Regions from separate parts of the Novosphingobium sp. G106 genome, predicted to be linked through region 1. Evidence: riboswitches for the same ligand, from Rfam matches in the RefSeq annotation. Region 1 holds a riboswitch; each other region holds the start of a gene.
What was found. A riboswitch is a leader RNA that binds a small molecule or an ion and turns the genes downstream of it on or off. The one in region 1 is predicted to bind cobalamin.
Positions count from the first base shown of each region.

Region 2: another riboswitch for cobalamin. It lies ahead of KRR38_RS23445 (TonB-dependent receptor); the one in region 1 lies ahead of KRR38_RS07180 (TonB-dependent siderophore receptor).
Region 3: another riboswitch for cobalamin. It lies ahead of KRR38_RS32640 (cobalamin biosynthesis protein CobG); the one in region 1 lies ahead of KRR38_RS07180 (TonB-dependent siderophore receptor).

Region 1 covers NZ_JAHOOZ010000001.1:1,506,685-1,513,769, forward strand. The annotation lists gene cobN (cobaltochelatase subunit CobN) at 1-252, opposite strand, end outside; gene cobW (cobalamin biosynthesis protein CobW) at 252-1,286, opposite strand; gene KRR38_RS07175 (PepSY domain-containing protein) at 1,283-2,728, opposite strand; gene KRR38_RS07180 (TonB-dependent siderophore receptor) at 2,757-4,946, opposite strand; cobalamin riboswitch at 5,124-5,382, opposite strand; gene KRR38_RS07185 (histidine phosphatase family protein) at 5,450-6,013, opposite strand; cobalamin riboswitch at 6,049-6,177, shown strand; gene KRR38_RS07190 (CbtB-domain containing protein) at 6,211-6,435, shown strand; gene KRR38_RS07195 (CbtA family protein) at 6,452-7,085, shown strand, end outside.
Region 2 covers NZ_JAHOOZ010000001.1:4,854,411-4,861,495, forward strand. The annotation lists gene KRR38_RS23430 (glycosyltransferase family 2 protein) at 1-412, shown strand, start outside; gene KRR38_RS23435 (response regulator) at 409-774, opposite strand; gene KRR38_RS23440 (PAS domain S-box protein) at 883-2,883, shown strand; gene KRR38_RS23445 (TonB-dependent receptor) at 2,891-4,834, opposite strand; cobalamin riboswitch at 5,020-5,255, opposite strand; gene KRR38_RS23450 (cytochrome P450) at 5,436-6,653, shown strand; gene KRR38_RS23455 (phytanoyl-CoA dioxygenase family protein) at 6,705-7,085, shown strand, end outside.
Region 3 covers NZ_JAHOOZ010000003.1:115,458-122,542, reverse strand. The annotation lists gene KRR38_RS32660 (cobalt-precorrin-6A reductase) at 1-378, shown strand, start outside; gene cobJ (precorrin-3B C(17)-methyltransferase) at 354-1,103, opposite strand; gene KRR38_RS32650 (precorrin-2 C(20)-methyltransferase) at 1,100-1,825, opposite strand; gene KRR38_RS32645 (precorrin-8X methylmutase) at 1,822-2,451, opposite strand; gene KRR38_RS32640 (cobalamin biosynthesis protein CobG) at 2,451-3,578, opposite strand; cobalamin riboswitch at 3,823-4,060, opposite strand; gene KRR38_RS32635 (DUF3606 domain-containing protein) at 4,424-4,606, opposite strand; gene KRR38_RS32630 (hypothetical protein) at 4,714-4,926, opposite strand; gene KRR38_RS32625 (hypothetical protein) at 5,052-5,321, opposite strand; one part of gene KRR38_RS32620 (IS3 family transposase) at 5,878-6,870, opposite strand; one part of gene KRR38_RS32620 (IS3 family transposase) at 6,872-7,085, opposite strand, start outside.

The sequences.
Region 1 (7,085 bases):
GACGCAGACGAAGCGGGCCTGGGCGATCACCTTCTCGACGTAGAGATCGACCGAATAGGGATGCTTGAGCTGGAGCAGGTTGACCAGCCGGATCGACGGCGCGCCCTCACCCAAGGTCGCCGCCGCCTTGGCGAAGCAGACGAGTTCGCTGTCCGCCACGGTCAGGAACACGATGTCGCCCGGCGACTGGGCAAGGTCGATCGCCTCGTCGCCGTTCGAAACCGTACCGGGTGTGGCGGCCAGCAGATGCATCAACCGAGCACCGCGCCCAGCGCCGTCCCGATCGCCGCCTGGTCGAGCCCCTGCTGGCCTATCACCACGAGCTGCGATTGCTGCACCTCGCCTGGCGCCCAGGCGCGGTCGTAGTAGTGCTGGATCCGTGGGCCTACCGCCTGGATCACCAGCCGCGCCGGACGACCTGCCACCGCGACCATGCCCTTCATGCGCAGCACGTCATGCTCGGCGATCAGCGCCGACATTGCGGCAAGCAGCGGTGCCACGTTGCCGACTGCGCCGCCCTTGACCACGAAGCTGTCGAAATCGTCGTGATCGTGATCGGGATCGGCGTCGTGATGCGACGGGCGCGCTTCGAGATCGTCCTCGGCGCCGGCGAACAGGCCCAGCAGCACGGCGGCATCGACGGCGCCATGATCGGCCCGCACAATCTTCACCCCGCCGCGGGTGTCGCCGGCGATATCGGCCTCGATCTTCGTCAGCGTCTCGCCATCGACGAGGTCGGACTTGTTGAGAATGACGAGATCGGCGCAGGCGAGCTGGTCCTCGTAGAGTTCCTCCAGCGGGCTGTCGTGATCGAGCGAGGGATCGGCCGCGCGCGCCAGGGCCAGCGCCGCCTCGTCGGTGGCGAAGCGGCCCGCGGCGACGGCATCGGCATCGATCAGCGCGACCACGCCGTCGACCGTCGCGCGGGTGCGGATGTCGGGCCACTGGAACGCTTTGACCAGCGGCTTGGGCAGCGCGAGGCCAGAGGTCTCGATGATGATGTGCTCGGGCGGATTGGGCCGGTCGAGCAGCTTCATCATCGTCGGCAGGAAATCGTCGGCCACCGTGCAGCAGATGCAGCCGTTGGCCAGCTCGACGATGTCGTCCTCGGGACAAGCTTCGTCGTTGCAGCCGCGCAGCAGTTCACCGTCGACCCCGACATCGCCGAACTCGTTGACGATCAGCGCCAGCCGCCGGCCCTTGGCGTTCTGCAGCAGATGCCGGATCAGCGTGGTCTTGCCCGCCCCCAGGAAGCCGGTGATCACAGTCGTCGGAACCTTGCTCATGTCTTTACTCCTGTTCGAATTCTGTCGGTGTGTCGCGATTTTCCGTCACGGAGCAGGCGTTTCCAGCCAAGCCAGACGCCGCTTATCGAGGTGACGAGGCCAAGCAGTGACAGGCTCCACAGCACGACGTCCCAGAGCGGGCGCCGCTGCGTCAGCGCATTGAGGTCCCACTTGTGCAGCAGGTCGAACAGCCAGCGATAGGTGCGGCCTTTCGCGTCGATCGTGCCCAGCACTTCGCCGGTATCGGGCGCGATATGGACCCAGGTCGCCGCAGGATCGCCGAACCGTATCCGCGTGACGGGAAGGCGCGGCAGGGAACCGGCTTCGTACCAGTAGGCGTCGGGCGCAGTCAGATGGTCGATGCCGAGGATCGGAGCATGAGGAACCAGCCGCGCGGCGACTTGCTCGATTCGGCCCTGCGGCATGCGGAAAGGTTGAAACGTCCGTCCGTTGAGAACCCGTTGCTTGCCTGAAGCCCGCGAAACCAGCAGCAACGGCTGCCCCACAGCGGAGATGGCTTCGACGCGCACGGCCCCTGCCGCTTTCAGTCCGTCGACAGTCGGTGGCACGGCATCCCCGGCATAGTCACGCAGCGCCGCGTCAGAAATGCCGTCGCTGCGAAACAGGCGTCCCGGATCGACCGACAGCCAACCGCTGAATATCCAGGCGATCAAGGCCAGGCCGCCGACCAGCCCGGCGACATGATGCCAGAGCATCCAGCCGTGATAGGGCGTCACGCGGCCGCCCTTGAAGCGGCGGCGCCCCAGGCGGGTGCGCAGGATGCCGATCCACAGACCGGTCACGCCGGCCGCGATGCAGGGCCCCGAGACCCAGAGCACCACTTGCCGCCAGGCCTCGCCATTCTGGCGCAGCACCGTCGGATAGATCCAGTGAGGTACCGAACCCAACCAGTTCCACACGCGTTCGCTATGGCTGGTTTCCTGGACGACATCACCCGTGCTCGACGAGACATAGATCTCGCTTCCGACCGGATCGCCCAGCGAGGCTTTCCATAGAGGGCGATGCTTGTCGAACCCGCCCGCTACGGTCCACTGATCACGTTCGATCTGTTTGAGAGCGCTCACGTGTGCGCGGCCGAAGCCTTCCGCAACCCGACGCGCCATTGCCGCATCAACTGGCGCGATGGCCCGCCCGACCTCGGCCGAAATGGCGCTTGGCTTGCCCTCCCACGGCGTGATCCGCCAGACCGGGTGCCCGTCGCGCATCTCCAGCACTATCGAGCGGAGGCCGGCCTGCTGCGGCGCCGGCGCGGTCACCGCCGACCAATCGATCGGCTGTAGATGCGCGAGCCGCTCTGCCCGGGTCAGCGACGGATAGGGCACGTAGATCATGACCAGGCCCGACACGAACCAGATCGCGAACAGCAAGCAGCTGCCGATCCCGATCCAGCGATGGATCAGGTAGAGCCAGCGCCGGACCATACGGCCCGGCGCTGTTCTGGTATGAGCCTTAGAAGCGGGCACGCAGCGCCACGTCGAACGAACGCGGCCTCCCCAGGATCCACTGCTCGTCGTTGTAGGTCGTGACCGCGTAGGCCTTGTCGAACAGGTTGTAGACGCGGACGTCGATCGCGACGTTTTCGATCAGCGCATAGGACAGCGAGGCATCGACCACGGCATAGCCGGGCACCTTGAACAAGTTGGCATCGTCCGAATAGCGCTTGCCGACATAGCGCAGGCTGGCCCGTGCCTGGAGCTTTTCGATCGGATCCCAGCGCAGCGACAGGTTGCCCGCGATTTCGGCGATGCCGGCGGGTGTCTTGCCATTGTAGTTGAAGCCGCCGCTGATGAAGTCGTCGTACTTTGCATCGAGCACCGTGCCGTTCGCCTCGATCCCGAAGCCCTCGGGCAGATCGATCGCCACCGAGGCTTCGATACCCTTGGCCGAGCGCTGTCCGACCTGCTCGATCGGGCTCGTCAGGGTCTTCTGTGCCAGGAGGTTGTTCTTGACGATGCGGTAGGCCGCCAGCGTCGCCGAACCGCGCCCACCCAGGAAGCTGGCCTTGACGCCAAATTCGATCTGGTTGCCCGTCGCGTTGCTGAACGCGACCTGCCCGGTCGAATAGGTCGTCAGCGTGCCGAGCGGATCGACGCCGGTCGAATATTGGCCGTAGAGCGAGATGTTGGAAGTCGGCTGATAGATCGCGCCGACGCGCCAGGTCGTGTTGCTCAGCTTCTTGTCGAGCACCTGCGTTTCGCTGCTGATCGTGCTGCCGGTGTAGTTGAGAGTCCAGCGGCGGACACGGTCGTGTTCGTAACGGAGCCCGCCGACAAGCGAAATCTGGTCGTTCAGCTTCAGCCGATCCTCGGCGAAGAAGGCATATTCGTTGGTGCGCGTGCGGAAGCGCGGTGCGATGCCCTGGGTATCGAAGAACAGGCCCGGGTTGAAGTTGCGGGGGTTGACCTCGTCTTCCTGCAGGTCCGATCCGAAGTCGTTCGAATAGGTCAGCTTAACCAGATTCACGTCGAAGCCGGCAACCAGGGTGTTGCTGACCCCGTTACCGATAGGCGTCTCGAGCTTGATGCTTCCCTGATCCCCGATTTGGGTCTGGTCGTGATCGATGCCGAGATTGTCGGTGCGGTAGATCAGACCTGGCGTTCCCGGATCGGAATTGTAGCCGTTGGGACAGAAGCCGTCGGCGCCGATCCAGCAATAAGACTCCAGATCCTTGAACAGGCGCCGGCTCGTCAGGCGGTAGGCGGTGTTGGTGAAGGTCAGTGTGTCGCTCGGCGACCAATCGGCCGTGAGCGTAGTGCGGTTGTCACGGTAATGCAGGTCGGCGTCGGCAACGTTGTAATTGCGCTTGCGGATCGAGGTGTCGAGCTTGCCGTTGATCAGCGGCGTACCGAAATATTCCATCGGGCGCTGGTTGCCATAGTCGTCGCGCAGCGTGAGCGAGAAGCTGCCGCTGGGTGCAAAGCGGAGTGCACCGGACAGCGCGTAGCTTTCCGACTTGCCGCGCTCGACGTAGCCGTCCGCGCGGCGATAGGAGCCATCCACGCGGAACGAGAACAGGTCGCCCAGCGGACCACCCAGGCCAGCGCCCGCGCGGAAGCTGTTCTGCGAGCCATAGCCGACCTCGGCCTGGGCACGGAGGCGATCGGTGTTGGGCTGCCGCGTGACGACGTTGATCGCGCCTCCGAGCGCGCCCTGGCCGTAGAGTACCGAAGCCGGGCCGCTCAGCACTTCGATCCGGTCGGCCATCCAGGGGTCGGTCGGGAAAGTGATCGTGCCCGCCACCGGGAAAAGTCGGACGCCGTCGATCAGTTGCAGCACCGAACCCTGCCCGGCAAAGCCGCGCGCGGAAAGCGCGGTGCCACCGTTGCCCGGATTGGCAACGCTGACGATGCCCGGCGCGCGCGTCACCGCATCCTGGATGCTGAGATCGCCGCGCGCGCGCAGCGTCTCGCCGTCGACGATGGCGATTGAGGCCGGCGTCTCGAGCACCGAGAGGCCCAGCCGGCTGCCGGTGGACTGCGTGGTATCGAGCGCGGCCGTGCGCTGGCCGACGACGAGGATGCTGTCCGCGTCGCGATCCGCAGTATCGGCCGCGTCGTCGGCATGGGCCATCGCGGGTGCAATGCCGGCCAGAGTGCAAGCCAAAGCAATGCGGGAAATGCTGGAAAACGTATTCTTCATTCGGAGTTACCCCATCGGCGTCAGTCGACGTCGGGCGGGGGCGTGCCGTTCGCGAACGGTCGGCACGCGCAGCGGCCGGACGCCTGGGCGACCGTCGCACGTCTCCGATGCGGCCCCTGCCGCTCGTTCGTCGCTCAGACGGAGTACACCGTGCCGCGGCCATCCCCTGGACCAAGGCAAGAGCGACCAGACGCCGGCAGGTCTCCTGGCTCGCGGGTCATAGCTTGATGCACGGCCTTCCCAGGCCTCGCAGGAGTTAGCGTCCGGCCCAGTGGCTGGCGGCTCGGGGCTGTCTGCCCGGCCGCACATGTACATCGCGCTCGCCGCTTACAGTTGCAGGGACAGCCTCGGATTCGGAGGACAGGATTGCGCCTGCCGCCCTCACCGCGTTCCCATTTTAAGCCTCTTGCGAGGCACCGGCGCGATCATTGCCCACCGCGGTCGAACCGCTGCATGGACGGCGGCTGGTTAGACAGGTGCGGCGATCTGCGCAAGCCGTTTGGCTATCCGGCGGTCAGGCCCTGCAACCGCCAGCGGCGATTGAACGAGAGCGAAGTCTCGGAAAGCGGCGCGATATCGATGTTGAGCGTGGTCTCGAGCGGGCATCCCAGCGCATGGGCGATTGCCGCGCGGATCACCGCGGGATGGGTGATTGCCAGCACCGTGGCCTCGGTTTCGGCGATCCGGTCGAGCCACGGCCCGACCCGCGCTGCGACTGCCACAAGTGTTTCGCCGCGAGGAGCGCCAGATGCAGGCTCGGCCAGCCAGAGCGCTAGTCCGGTCGGATCGGAGCCTTGCAGTTCGATGAGGCTGTGGCCCGTCCAGTCGCCGTGGTCGCTATCGGCGAGAATCGTTTCGACCTCAGCCGCGACGCCCATCAACGAGGCCGTTTCGCGCGCTGCAGGGTCGGGCGCGACGAAGGCGATTGCCGGCACAGGACCGCCCAGAACCCGCGCAGCGGCCAAGCGTCGCCCTCCCTCGTCGAGCGGCTCGTCACGGCGCGGAAATGCCGCCGTCCGGCTCGCGGCGGTCGCGCCGCAGCATAGCAGTCTGAGGCGCGTGGCCAGGAAACACCTCCGCGGGAGATTGACGCCGCGGCTCGTTCGCTCCTATTCGGGAGGAAGCGAACCGGGGCAAAGAAGCCGGTGCAATTCCGGCACGGTCGCGCCACTGTTATCGACGATGCCTCCGGCAGTCGAGAGTCAGACCTTTCCCCGGATCATGTTCAACGACGGGCCGCGCTAGCCCGAGCGGAGTGATACCGATGGCGACTGCCGCCTATTTCGACGACACTTTCGTGCCCGTGGCCGGCACGACGACGATTCCGGTCGAGGAAATCCTGCCCTGGGCGGTGTTCGGCCTGCTGATCGCGACGATCTTCCTCTATTTCGTCAGCACCGAGCAAGGCGCCTTCTCCCTATTCGACGGCATGTACGTCCACGAATTCGTGCACGACGGCCGCCACCTGCTGGGCTTCCCCTGCCACTAACGGCGGAAGGCCTGACATGACCAAGGACCTGCTGTGGCGGGGCATGCTCGTTGGCGTGCTCGCGGCGTTGCTCTCCACCCTGTTCGCACGGACTTTCGCCGAGCCGCATGTGGACCGAGCCATCGCCTTCGAAGCGATGCACGCGGCCCATGATCCCGGGCATCATGCCGACGAAGGTCCTGAACTGGTCAGCCGCGATACCCAGAAGGGGGCCGGATTGCTGACGGCGATGGCACTTTATGGCGCTGCGGTCGGCGGCATCTTCGCGCTGGTCTTCGCCTACGGCTATGGCCGCTGGGCGCTGATCGGACCGCGCAGCTTCGCGCTACTGCTGGCGGCCGGAGCATTCCTGCTCATCGTCATCGTGCCCGCGCTCAAGTATCCGCCGACACCGCCCGCGGTCGGACAGCATGAAACGGTAGGCCTGCGCACTGCCGCCTATTTCGGCCTGATCGCACTTTCGATTGCCATGGCCGTGCTGGCGATGAAGATCAGACGCGTTGCCTGGGAGTACATGGATCCTTTCAACGCATCGCTGTGCGGAGCAGCGGCCTTCATCGTCGGCATTGCCTTGAGCCAACTGGCACTCCCCGTGATCGACGAGGTTCCCGCCGATTTCCCGGCCTCGCTCCTTTGGGCGTTTCGGATCG
Region 2 (7,085 bases), 3.3 Mb from region 1:
CCGCGGCCTGGGCAAACGGCTGACTATCCTGCACCGCCTGATCGTCTCGCAGCTGCTGTACTGGCAGAACCACACGAGCGGCGCGTGTCAGACTTTCCGGCTGTCTGCACTGCGCGCTGCGGGCGGCTACGACGGCCGGCTCTGGCCCTATGTGCTCAAGGACCACGAGTTGATGAACCGGGTGCTGCGGCTGGGTACGCAGGCCTATGACCGGGCGTTGTGGTGCGTTCCTTCAGCGCGGCGGCATGACCGCTCGGGCGTGCGCTGGACGCTGGGCGAACGGTTGCTCTACCACGTCACGCCCTATCGATGGCAGCGGGCCCTGTTCCATCGCTTCCTTGCGCCGCGGTTTGCAGCCCGCGGGCTTCGCGACACGGCGCTGCGCGCACAGCCGTGGCGCAAGGCGGCCTAGTCGAGCAATTGCCGCGCCGCGCCGATGACCTGGGCGATGAGCGCGGGCTTTTCGATAAATACGCCGCCCTGGACGAGACGGCCGGGCGCGGGCGGGTTGGCGGAAACGTAGATCACCGGGATTGCGGGATCGGCTTCGCGCGCCTTGGAGGCGAGATCCCAGCCGGTCAGCGTGCCGCTCAATCTGATATCGGTGACCAGCAAGTCGATCCGCGCTTGGCCACGGAGCAGAGCGAGCGCGTCCTCAGCCGATGCTGCTTCCAGAACAGCGCAGTTCTCATCCTCGAAGCCCGTAGCGAGTTCCATCCGCACGAGCCATTCATCCTCGACAATCAGAACAGTGCGTGCCGAAAGTCCATTCACCCAAGCCCCCGCAGGTCCGTCCTGTAAATCCGATTCGAATTGAAACTAATCTGGCGTTCGATCGTTCCCGCTTCGAAGATCATTTTGTGCGAGGCCGTTGGGGGGATGATGGGACAGTTGCTGCAGAGCGATGCTCGATCGAACGGTGACGCTGCTGCAGCACAGGATTCCGATATTCCCGTACACCTCTTTCGCCTGCTGAACGCCGGGCGGCCCGCGCCGCAGAGTTCCTTCTTGCCGATCGCGCAAGATTTGCCGATCGCGGTATATATCACCGATTCAGACGGCTTCGTGGTCTATCACAATGCTGCTGCCACGGCGCTCTGGGGCCGTGACCCGGGGCCGGGCGAGGTGCGCTGGTGCGGTTCGAAGGCGTTGTTCAACCGCGACCATGTGCCGCTGGCGCACGCGGATTCGCCGATGGCGCAAGTCGGGTGCAACGGCTTCGGCGCAGCGAGCGAGATCATAGCCCAGCGGCAGGACGGCAAGCGCTATACCTTCGTGCCGCATTCGACGGCGTTGACCGACGCGGCGGGCTGCGTCGTCGGCGCGATTCACCTGATCCTCGACGTTAGCGACCGCGACCGCAGCGAGCAGGAAACGCAGCGGCTCGCCGCGATCGTCGAAAGCTCGGACGATGCGATCATCTCCAAGCAGCTCGACGGCACGATTACCAGCTGGAACCGGGCGGCCGAACGACTGTTCGGCTATACCGCCGACGAGATCATCGGCGAGTCTGTCATGATGCTGATCCCCGATGAGCGCCACAGCGAGGAAGCCGAGATCATCGGGCGGATCCGCCGCGGTGAACGGCTGGAGCATTTCGAGACCCAGCGCCGCCACAAGTCCGGCGCCCTGATCGATATCTCGCTTACGGTCTCACCGATCAAGCGCAGCAGCGACGGCACGATCGTCGGCGCCTCGAAGATCGCGCGCGATATTTCCCAGAAGAAGCATGCCGAGGATCTGCTGCAACAGCAGTCCGAGCGGCTCGAGACCTTGAACCGGGTTTCGCGGATCATTTCGCAGGATCTCGATCTCGACCGCATCGTCCAGGCCGTGACCGACGAAGCCACTGCGGTCAGCGGCGCGCAGTTCGGCGCCTTCTTCTACAACGTCATCGACGCCGCGGGCGAAACCTACTTCCTCTATTCGCTGTCGGGCGTCCCGCGAGAAGCCTTCGACAAGTTCGGCATGCCCCGCAACACGGCGGTCTTCGCGCCGACTTTCGGGGGCGAGGGCGTGGTGCGCTCGGCCGATATCCGCAAGGATCCGCGCTACGGAAAGAACAAGCCGCACTACGGCATGCCCGCCGGACATCTGCCGGTGGTCAGCTACCTCGCGGTGCCGGTGATCTCATCCTCGGGTGAGGTGATCGGCGGCCTGTTCTTCGGCCATGCGGAGCCCGACCGGTTTGCCCCCGAGACCGAAGCCTTGATCACTGCGATCGCCGGGCAGGCGGCGGTCGCGATCGACAACGCCCGGTTGCACAGCGCCGCGCAGAACGAGATCGCCCAGCGCAAGAAGGCCGAAGACGCCCGCGAGTTGCTGCTTCACGAGGTCAAACATCGGGTCAAGAACACCCTGGCGACGATCCAGGCACTCGCCACGCAAACGCTGAAAGGCGTTCCGGCCGCGGAAAAGGATGCCTTCATCAGCCGGCTCCACGCGCTCTCGGACGCGCACGACCTGCTGACGCTCAGCGACTGGCAGGACATCGGGATTACTTCGCTTGTCGGCAAGACGCTCAAGCCCTTCTCCCAAAAGGGCGAGGCGCGCGTGGCCTGCGACGGGCCAGATGTAGGGCTGTCGGCGAACAAGGCGCTGCTGCTGACCATGGTGCTCCACGAACTGGGCACCAATGCGGTCAAATATGGGGCGCTGTCGGTCGAGCAGGGGCGGGTTGCGATCGATTGGCAGATGGCCGTCGCCGAAAGGCCGACATTGCGGCTGGAATGGCGCGAGAGGGGTGGTCCGCCGACGGCGGCGCCCAATCATCGTGGCTTCGGCTCGCGGATGATTGCTTCCGCGCTCCACGGCAGCGACGGCCATGTCGAGTTCGACTACCGGCCCGAAGGCCTGCGTGTCGCCCTCGACATGGTCCTCTAGGGCTGTCTCAGAACTTCACGCGGACGCCGGCATAGGCGCCGGTGCCGGGCGTCGCATAGCTGAAGACTTCCTCGTAGTTCTCGTCGAACAGGTTCTCGACGCGGCCGAACAGCGTCACGTTGTCGGTCAGCCTGTATTCGGCGTTGAGATTGACCAGGGCATAGTCCTTGAGCGTCACGTTGACCGGCACGAAGCTCGGATCGGTGAAGGCGACATCCTGCTGCTTGCCGTTGTAGCGTACCGTGACCGTTCCCGAGAACCGCTCGTCCGCGCTCGACCAGGTGGCGTTGAAGCTGCCGATATGCTTGGCCCGGCGCACTTCGACCGCGCCGTTCTCCTTGGCGTCGAGATAGGTATAGGCGGCGTCGATCCGCAGCTGAGGGAATGGCCGGGCGGCGAAGGTCACTTCGACGCCTTGCTGCTTCGACTTGGTCGTGCGGTTGCTCGGCGTGGCGGTGAAGTTCGGCGGCGGGAAGGTGGTGAAGATCTCGTCCGTCAGCCGGTCGTTGAAATAGGTCGCGCCGAGCGTCGCCACGTCGCCCAGCTTCTGCTCGATCCCGGCTTCCCAGCCCTCCGACTTCTCGGGCTTGAGGTTGGGGTTGCCAATATATTGGCCATTGACGAAACCGAAGAGCTCGAAATAGCCGGGGTTCTTGATCCCGGTGCCATAGGCCGCGTGGACCCGCGTGCCGGTGGGGAAGGCATAGCTTCCTTGCACGCGCCAGGTCGTCGTGTCGGCGAAGCGGTTGTTCCAGTCCTGGCGGATCGAGGCGCCGAGCGAGGCCGTGTCGTTGACGGTCAGCTCGTACTGGCCGACGAGGCCGATGTTGGTGGTGCTGCGCCGGCCCGTGAACGGGTCGAAAGGCGAGCCTGTCGACGGCGTGTTGTTCTGGAATTCCTCGCGCTCTGCATCGAGCGCGGCGGTCAGCTTGTGGACGACGCCTTCATCGCCGAAGCGCAGGCTCGATTCATAGGATCCCTTGTAGCGCCGGCCGTTGCTGCCGGTGTCGCGCACCGGGCCGGTATAGCCCTTGCGCGTGACGTCGACGTACTGGCCCGACAACGCATTGGTCCAGCGCCCGTCGAGCGCGGTGAGTTCGGCGCGGAGCAGCGCGTAGATGCTCGACTTGGTCGCACGCACGCCCGGGCTGTCGATGATGAAGCCGAACAGCGGGCTGGCCGGATTATCGTCGGGCAGGTCGATGTCGTAGTCGGTCCAGCTGTAGCGGGCGACGCCGGTCAGCTTGAAGTTCGGCGCCGGCGACCAGGTCAGCTTGGTGTTGATGCCGGCCGTTTCCGAACCGACGTCCCGCTTGCCGTTCCGCGCGACGGGCGTGCCATCGGTGCGGTAATAGCCGCCCGAGACGACGTAATCGAGCGTGTCGTTCGCGCCGGCGTAGCGCGCCGCGCCGTCGAAGGTGCCGAAGGTGCCGCCCTCTGCGCGGGCGGTGAAACCGGGCGCTTCCCTGCCGGTCAGCGTGATGTAATGGATCACGCCGCCGATCGCGTCCGAGCCGTAGAGCGAGCTTTGCTGGCCGCGCAGCACTTCGATGCGCACGGCGGGATCGGCGATCATGCCGTTGAGGTCGAATTCGCCGTTGAACGGATCGGATGCCTCGATCCCGTCGATCAGCATCAGCGTGTGGTTGGCCTCACTGCCGCGCAGGCGGACCTGGGTGAGACCGCCGATTGCACGGCTGACCGCGACGCCGGGTACGTCGCGCAGCACGTCGGAAACGACGCGCGTCTGGCGGGCGTCGATCGCGGCGTCGTCGAGCACCGTGACCGAGGCGCCGAGCTTGTCGATCGGGATGCCTTCGCCCGAGCGCGAGGCAGTGACGACGATGGTCTCGCCGGCTTCGTTGGTGGCCGACTGGTCGGGATTGGTCGCCGCGAATGCGGGCGTGGCCGCGCTCAGTGCGAGCAGCGAGAGATACTTGGTCTTCATCATGGGCTTTGGCCCCCCTGTATGCGCGAGCGTGGCGGGGGACTGCCGGGGCGCAATCGCCATCGGCCGACGTGTCGGCTGCGGACTGGCGCTTTCATGCCCGCGACCAACGCACCGAAGCGGACCCCGCCGCTTGGTTCGTCGCTCAGACGGAGATACCGTGCCGTGGCCAATCCCTGGGCCAAGGCAAGAGCGACCAGTGCGCCGGCCGGTCTCCTGGCTTGCGGGTTACGGCACGATGCACGACCTTCCCAGGCGCTGCCGTTTCGGCTCGGCCCAGTGGCGGCTCCTTCCTCCAAGGAGCCCTGTGCATCGCGCTATCCGCTTACAGTTGCAGGGACAGCCTCGGCTTTGGCGGGTAAATCCCGCCTACCGTGTTCCCGGATTAAGCCCCTTGCGGGGCACCGGCGCGATCTTTTCGGCCTTGGGAAAACCGGCTGGCCGGGGCGCGGCTTAGGCGCAATGGGCGCCTATGCCAATCCCCGGCAGCTTCGGCGTTGCTCTCCGGGAGAGCAGAGCCACTGCCGCCGTGGCAATGTCCGGGCGCTTTACCTCCCGACATGCCTGCCGCATCCTTCTGGGCAAAACAGAGAGAGGGACTGTGATGCTGAAGGGCGCCGAGCTCGATCTGCCCTATCTGACGATGGAGGAGGACGCCTTCGCCGTCGATCCCTTCCCGCATTTCGATCGCGCACGGGCGCAGCATCCCTGGCTGGCACGTTGGACGCTGGGCTATGTCGTCACCGACTACAAGGCGATGCGCGACCTGTTCGCCCAGGAAGGGCGGATGCGGATGATGTATGACGATATCGTCGCGATCATGGACGCCAAGGGCACGCCCTGGGGTGATTTCCGGCAGCGGCACATGCTCTCGATGGAAGGGGCGACGCACAAGCGCGTGCGCGACGTGCTGGCGCCGTCGTTCACCCCGCGCCAGGCGAACCAGCATCGTCCGCTGATGCAGCAGACGATCAACGAACTGCTCGATGAATGGGCACCCCGGCGCGCCTTCGATTTCGAGGAGTTCGCTTCCTATTTCCCGATTACCGTGATGTGCCGGCTGATCGGCGCCTCGCCTTCGGTGATCCCGGGGCTGCGTTCGGCGATGGAGGCCATCGGGCTTTCCACGTCGATGGACAAGCGCTGGCTGCCGGCGATGCAGGAAGGCGTCGTCACGATGGAGCGCTTCACCGACGACCTTATCGCCCAGCGCCGGGCCAATCCGCGTGACGGCGAGGAGCCGGACCTGCTCGACCTGCTGCTCCGCACCACGGCTGACGGTGGCCTAACCGACCGCGAGCTCGGCGATATCCTGATCTTCCTCTTCGTCGCGGGCTACGACACCTCGAAGAACATGCTGACCTTGACGATGCGGCTGCTGATCGACCGGCCCGAAGTCTATCGCCGCTGCGCCGAAGATCATGCCTTTGCGCGCAGCGTCGTCGAGGAGAGCTTTCGCTACGGTTCCACCACTTCGAACCAGCGCGTGCTCAACGAGGACATCGCATACCGCGACATAGTGCTGGAGAAGGACGCGATCGTCTGGTTCCCGCTGAGCATCGCGACGCACGATCAGCGCTATGCCGACCGTGCCGACAGCTTCGATCCGGAGCGCGAGCAGAAGAGCCCGCATATCGGTTTCGGCCTCGGCGCGCATATCTGCCTTGGCCAGTACATCGCCCGCGCGCAGATCCACGAAGGTCTGCACCTGATCGCGCAGCGCTTGGTCAATCCGCGCTCGCCCGGGCCTGAGGGCTACCGGCCGTTCCCCGGCACCTGGGGGCTGCGCGGCCTGCCGATCGCATTCGATCTGCCCGATTGAATATAAACCAAGCGTTTGCTACATGTCTGTCGAAAGCATCGTGGAGAGGACATGATCGACGTCGCCGAGCTCACCGACAGCACCAATCTGATCGGGAATCCGCAAGCGCTGCGCCAGCGCTATCTCGATGACGGCGTGGTCTTCCTGCGCGGGGTGATCGATCCCGAACTGATGGCCTGGGGCCGCGAAAAGTACCGCGAGGCGCTGACCGCCGAGGGGCTGATCGATCCCGCGATCGAGGCGCCGGTCTGGACCGGCAAGAAGACCGATACCTGGCGCCCTTGCGACGCGATCGGTACGACTGTCTGGCACGAGGTAGTCAAGCAGCCGCTGCTCAACGAGGTCATGCGCGACATCTTTGCCGACGATCCCGTGTGGATACCCATCGCCGCGCACCGTTCGGGCCTGCCGACGGGGCCAGTTGAGGAAGGG
Region 3 (7,085 bases), on a different contig from region 1:
GGGCCTCGGCGCCGGGTGATGCTCGCGCTGGGTAGGATGCATGTCAGCGCCTTTGCGGCCCAGCCGCAGCACCGCTATCTGCTGCGCTTCGTCGATGCGCCCCAGGAGCCGCCGGCGCTGCCGGATCACGCTCTCGTGATCGATCGTGGGCCTTTCTCGGTCGATGGCGACGTGGATTTGATGCAGAGCCATGCGATCGATCTCGTCGTCTGCAAGAACGCCGGGGGCAGCGGTGCCGAGGCCAAGCTGATCGCGGCGCGCCGGCTCGGGCTGCCCGTCCTGATGATCGATCGGCCGGCCTTGCCCGAAAGGCGCGCGGTGCACGATGTCGAGGCGGTGCTGCATTGGCTCGATCACTCGGCAGACCGCGGCGTGTAGAGGATCGGCGCGCCCGGCCGTTCGATCAACCGCGTGCGGCTGGAACCGACGATGACCATGGTCCGCATGTCGGCCATCTCGGGTCGGGCATCGCGGAGCGCGACGATCCGCAGCACTTCTTCGGGCGTGCAGACCGCACGGGCGAAAAGCACCGGTCGCTCGCCGCCGCAGGCCTCGCGCAGGACGTCCAGCGCCCGGCCGAAGCCTTCGGGCCGCGCTTTCGAGCGGGGATTGTAGAAGGCCATCGCGAAATCGGCTTCGGCCGCCAGCCGCAGCCGGCGTTCGATGAGGTCCCAGGGCTTCAGGTTGTCGGACAGGTTGATCGCGCAGAAATCGTGCCCCAGCGGCGCGCCCGCCCGGGCGCTCGCGGCCAGCATCGCCGTGATGCCGGGCAGCACGCGAATGTCGAGTTCCCGCCAGTCGGGATGACCCTCCTCTAGCGCCTCGAAGACCGCAGCGGCCATGGCGAAGACGCCGGGGTCGCCCGACGAGACCACGACCACGCGCCGGCCCGCCGCCGCCAGCTCCAGCGCCTGCGCGGCTCGTTCGAGCTCGACCCGGTTGTCCGAGGCGTGCAGCGTCAGGTCGGCGCGGGCGGCGACCCGCGCCACATAGGAGGCATAGCCGACCACGTCGGTCGCCTGCGCCAGCGCGGCCGTCACCTCGGGCGTGATCAGCGCCGCGTCGCCCGGCCCCATGCCGGCGATGGCGATCCAGCCGGTCACGGCCGGCGCCCCTGGCCGTGGATCAGCAGGATCGAGAAATAGGGCGTCACGCTTTCCGCCTCGCGCAGGGGTGTCACCCGTTGGTCGGCCATCGCGGCATATTCGACGAGATAGGCTTCGTCCTGCCGCCCCACCGCCGTGACCGCGCGGCGCAGCTTGGCGAGGTTGCGGCCGATCTTCATCACCACGAGCGCATCGGTATCGCGGATGCGGCGCGTCAGTTCTTCCTCGGGCATCGTCGCCATGATGACGGTGAGAACGTCGTCGCCCCAGGTCATCGGTTGGCCGCAGGCGGTCCAGGCACCCGACATGCCGGTGATGCCGGGGACGACGCCGATCGACACCTGACCGGATAGCCGTGTGTAAAGGTGCATGAAAGATCCGTAGAAGAACGGATCACCCTCGCAGAGGACGACGACGTCCTCGCCCGTGCCCGTCAGCGCGGCCAGGCGCTGGGTGCACTCGGCATAGAAGGCTGCGAGCAGGGCGTTGTAGCGCGGATCTGCTACCGGGATCTCGGTGGTGACGGGATATTCCATCGGCAGCTCGATCACATCGTCGCGCAGCATCCCCTCGACGATGCGGCGGGCCTGCCCGGGCTTGCCGGCCTTGCGGAAGTAGGCGACGTGGCGCGCGCTGCGCACCAGCCGGTCGGCGCGCACGCTGAGCAGGTCCTGCGCGCCCGGCCCCAGGCCGACGCCGTGGATCGTCCCGGTCTTCATTCGATCGGACTCGCCAGCGCGTTGATTGCGGCGACGGCGATCGCGCTGCCGCCCAGTCGCCCTTCGACGATGCCGCAGGGCACCGGCCGGGCTTCCCAGAGCGCAGCCTTCGATTCCATGGCGCCGACGAAGCCGACCGGACAGCCGACGATCGCAGCCGGGCGCGGGCAGGCCGGGTTTTCGAGCATGTTGAGCAGGTGGAACAGCGCGGTGGGGGCATTGCCGATCGCTACGACCGCGCCGCCAAGGTACGGGCGCCAGAGTTCGAGGGCTGCGGCCGAGCGTGTGTTGGTCATGGCCTTCGCTCGGTCTGGAACGGTCGGATCGTGCAGCGTGCAGACGATCGCATTGTCCGCGGGCAGTCGCGATCGTGTGATCCCCTCGGCGACCATGCGCGCGTCGCACAGGATTGGCGCACCTGCGGCCAGAGCCTTTGCGGCGACTGTCGCGAAAGTCGGCGAGAAGCGGATATGCGCGGCGAGCTCGACCATGCCCGCGGCGTGGATCATGCGGACCGCCACGCGTTCCTCGTCGGACGTGAAGCGGGAGAGTTCGGCTTCGGCACGGATCGTGGCAAAGGACTGGCGGTAGATGGCCTGGCCATCGGTTTCATAGACGTGGGGCATCAAGCGGCTCCGAAAGCGGCGAGCAGTTCGGTGGCGGTAAGCCCGGAGCGCGTCGGTGGATCTGCGGGGCGGGCGGCGAAGGCCAGGTCGAACCGGCCGCCGCGTCCGGTCACGGTGACGTCGGCCATGCCGGGATGCGCGCATCCCTTGGCGCAGCCCGACAGATGCAGCCGGCCCGTGACCAGGGAAGCAAGTCGCAGCGAAAGAGCGCGGGTTTCCACCGTCGCCTGGGGACATGCGGGCGCACCGGGACAGGCCGCGGCGCGCATCGCCGGATGGCCGGGCGCGTCGACGAAGCCCTCGACACGAACCGGCCGAGCCTCTTCGAGCAGCAGCCTGCGCCAGGGCGTGAGGCGCAGCGCAGAGGCACCGCTCCGCTCGGCCAAGTCGCGCAGCGCCGACGCCTCCATACTGCCGAACGGCACTCCCCAGACGTGACCGAGCGGATGAGGGCCGGGAAGGGGCGGCGCGCGGGGAGTGGCCGGACGCAGATCAGCCCGCGCCCAGGCCGGCAGCGGCGCGGCGTGACGCGCGACCCGTCCGGTCTCGGATCCGCCGGTCTCGACGAACCAGTGCGCCAGCGCGATGAGTGCGTCCACGGCCGTGTCGGGCGCCACCGGTGTGCCGCCCGCTCGCCCGTCCGCGCGCAGCAGCAGGGTGCCGTCTCCGCTCCGCTCGATCCTGAAGTCCGCCGGCGCGTCTGTCAGCATCGGGGCGTTTCCGGCATCGATCGCGAAGCCGACCTTCGAGGGCAGCGTCGGCAGGGCGGAAAGGCGTGAGGCCAAGGCCTCTGCCAACCGCGCGTTATGGTCGGCAGCCTGCCAATCGGGCGCGACGAGAATGTTGCGCCGCGTCTCGAGATCGGCGGCCGGATCGACCAGGTCGAGTGCGATCAGCGCGTCGACCACGACATGCCATTTGTCGTCGATCACCCCCCGAATTTGCAGATTGGCGCGATTGGTCAGGTCGATCAGGCCGTTGCCGAAACGCGCGGAGGCATCGCACAGGCCCCGGACCTGATCTGGGCCCATGCGGCCGAGGCGCGGCTTTATGCGAACGAGCAGGCCGTCGCCCGCTGCCATCGGACGCCAGGCGTCCGGGCACCAGCCGCGGATGCGATGGTTCACGCACGTCCCTCCAGCAGGCGGTCGGCCGGATTCCGTGCGCCGGGTGGCAAACATTGCGATATCAAATTCAAGCCCACTCCGTTCACACCGAGCAACGATGGATGGGCTTGCCGATGTCCAGTCGGCCGATGCGCAACGGCGGGGGTGCAAGAAGCGCCGCTCGTCACGCACCGATGCAGCCCAGCCGCAAAGGTTCGTCGCCCGGACGGAGTACACCGTGCCTCGGCCATCCCCTGGGCCAGGGCAAGAGCGACCAGACGCTGGCAGGTCTCCTGGCTCGCGGGTCAAAGCGTGCTGCATGGCCTTCCCAGGCAACGGACGATGGTCCGGCCCAGTGGCTGCCTCCCCGTCTCAGAGGAAGCGATATGCCTCACGCTCGCCGCTTACAGTTGCAGGGACAGCCTCGGATTGAGGTGGCAAGACCACCCGCACCGCGTTCCCTATTAAGTCCCTTACGGGACACCGGCGCGATCTAGTTCGGCTCGCTTATGCGAACCGACTGGATATCCCCTATAGGCTTACGCCGACCTTCGCAACTCATCGCTGAATTCTCTTCAGCGGGCGTTTGCGAGGGAGGGCAGTGCGCATTTGCGACAAAGGAAGAGCGGGCAAAGCTGAGCTGTCCTTCAGACGGATCGACGCCGAGGATCTCCGCGGGAGCACGGTGCTCCGCTAGCAATTGGGTGCTTGAGCACGGCAACCGCATCATCACGATAGTTGCGCCATTCGTCATCGACTTCGAGGGAAACCGAGGGATTATATCCGTCGGCGTTTATGCTGAGACGTTGGGCCGCGATTACTCGCGAAATCCGCTCGATGGCGCTGAGTTGGGACACCGGCATGAATCACCCTTTCAGAAGCTGCGCGGCGGCGTTGCGCGCCTCGCGGCTGTTGCCAACGCGGTCGATAAGCTCTTGGGCCTGCGTGACCAAGAGCCCGAGCTTCTCGGTGAAATGACGAAGCTCGTGCCCCTCTCCTCCCGCCACGAACTGACGATCGCGTCCCGGTTTGGTTGTGTCGCTGACCATGGTCATCTCCTTACGACCTCAACACCCGCCCAGTCGCGCGGTTCCCCGGGACTGAGGGTGCGTCGAGATGCCCGCGCGTCGGCAAAGGTTTTTCTGTCAGAGGGGATTCATTTTAGCCGTCTGATATCGGCGCTTCCCAGGTCATCATAGGACCCGCTTCGAAGTTCGACGAGGCCGCGGATGACGAGTTCACGCAAAACCTCAGCCCAGGTTTCGATCGAAAGCTGCGTCATGTTCTCCACGCCTTCCTTGGCGAGTCCTAACATGTCCTGGTCAAAAGCTAGGAGCTGCTCATTGGTCAGAAGGGTTGCGTCGATCATCGCACGGACAGGTTTTGATTAGCGCGCATATTCAATCAACTCTGCAGGGGATAAGCGGCGTGCCAAGCCCGAAGCCTGCAAGCATCGCATTAATTTTCGATCGCCAAAAAGTCTTTCTGGTGCGGCTACTGGCGGCCGTGCCGACGATCGTGACATCCCGACTGCGAGTAGGGGCTGGCTTGGACGTGGTGGATACGACGATGCTTTACCCCTGCCATCGCCACCCGCTCGTCGGTGATGGTCGTCAGTTTGATCCAACTGTGTCCATGTAGATCGCAGCGTCGGGCCCCTGCCATAAACCAATGCTCGGGCAGTTCGTCGATGTCGGCTACCGATTCTGTGATCTGGACAAACGAGGCCGGCGCTTCGCGTTCGCGCATAAAGCGCTCTCCCATGTGTCCCTCCTTTCGCTAGAAGCGATGGAATGGGTACTTTTATCTACTAGCGGGCCGGGCATGCTCTGGCATCCTCTCCTCGCTCACCCGGCCCTAGACGGACTCCTCGCACAAAGGCTGAACCCGACTGTTGCCAAGGTACTACACCCACGGATGAGAGCCCTATAACTTTGGAGGGGCTGGAAAAAGGGGCCCGATCGTTGCCGATCAGGCCCTGACAGTTTTGGGAGAGGATGCCTGTAAGGCGTCTCGGTTGTGAGCTTCAGCGAAATATGCTGCAAGTGCGAATAACTGATGTCTGATTGAGGAAAACTCGATTGCCGGCGCCAGCGCTGAGCTTTAGACCTCAGCGAGTTTTGAGTGGAGAGAGTCTCCTTGCGCTGGGGCGATGGCACGTTGGTGCAGATCCTCGCTCCTCTCCAGCTTTTTGTAGATCGTTGAGCGACCTACGCAGAGCCGGCTGTCCGTCGTCAGAACATTTGGCGCAGATCGCGGCGTAGATTAGCGGAGTGCGGGCCTCGTCTGGGGATTGATGTTAGGCGGCGAGCTTGCGGTGCTACAAGCGCCGATGTTCGATGGTCTGTCGCTTGATCCTTTCGCGCTGTTGGATGATGGCCGGCGCCCTGCCGCAGTAGGCATCGGCGGGCGTCACGTTGTTCAGGCTCTCGTGGTAACGCTGGTGGTTGTAGTGCTCGACGAAGGCCTCGATCTGGGCCTCGAGGTCGCCGGGCAGGAAGTAGTTCTCCAGCAGGATGCGGTTCTTCAGGGTCTGGTGCCAGCGCTCGATCTTGCCCTGGGTCTGGGGATGACACGGTGCGCCGCGCACATGGCTCATCTTCCGGGCCTCGATGTATTCAGCCAGTTGGCCGGCGATGTAGCTGGGGCCGTTATCGCTGAGCAGCCTGGGCTTGTGCAGCACCGTGGCGTGATCGCAGCCCGAGGCCTTGAGGGCGAGGTCCAGCGTGTCGGTGACGTCCTCGGCTCGCATGTTGGTGCACAGCTTCCAGGCGATGATGTAGCGCGAGAAGTCGTCGAGCACGGTCGACAGGTACATCCAACCCCACCCGATGATCTTAAAGTAGGTGAAGTCAGTCTGCCACATCTCGTTCGGCCGCGTGGTCCTGGTGTGGAACTGGTCGGCCGCCTTGATCACGACGTAGGCCGGGCTGGTGATCAGGTCGTGGGCCTTGAGCAGCCGGTACACCGTAGATTCCGACACGAAGTAGCGCTGCTCGTCGGTGAAGCGCACGGCCAGCTCGCGGGGGCTCAGCTCGGACTGTTCCAGCGCCAGCTCGATAATCTGGTCGTGGATGCCCGCCGGGATGCGGTTCCACACCCGGCTCGGCGCCGAAGGCCGATCTTCCAACGCCTCCGGCCCGCCTTCAAGGTAACGGTCATACCAGCGATAGAACGTCCGGCGGGCGATGCCGAGTTGGTCCAGCGTGCGCTTGGCGGGCAGGTGCGACTGTTCGACGATCCTGATGATCTCAAGCTTCTCGCATGCGGGATACCTCATTCGTCGTCGCCCCCATCCGCGATCATGCTTTTTTGAGCAACTGGTTTTCCAGCGTCAGATCGGCCACGCATTCCTTCAGCGCGCGGGCTTCGCGGCGCAGATCCTGCACCTCGCCGATGGTCGCGACCCGGGCGGTATCCCCCGCCAGGCGGCGCTTGCCCGCTTCCATGAACTCCTTCGGCCCGGTGTAGTACAGGCTCTGGGCGATCCCTTCCTTGCGGCACAGCTCGGCGATGCTGTCCTCGCCG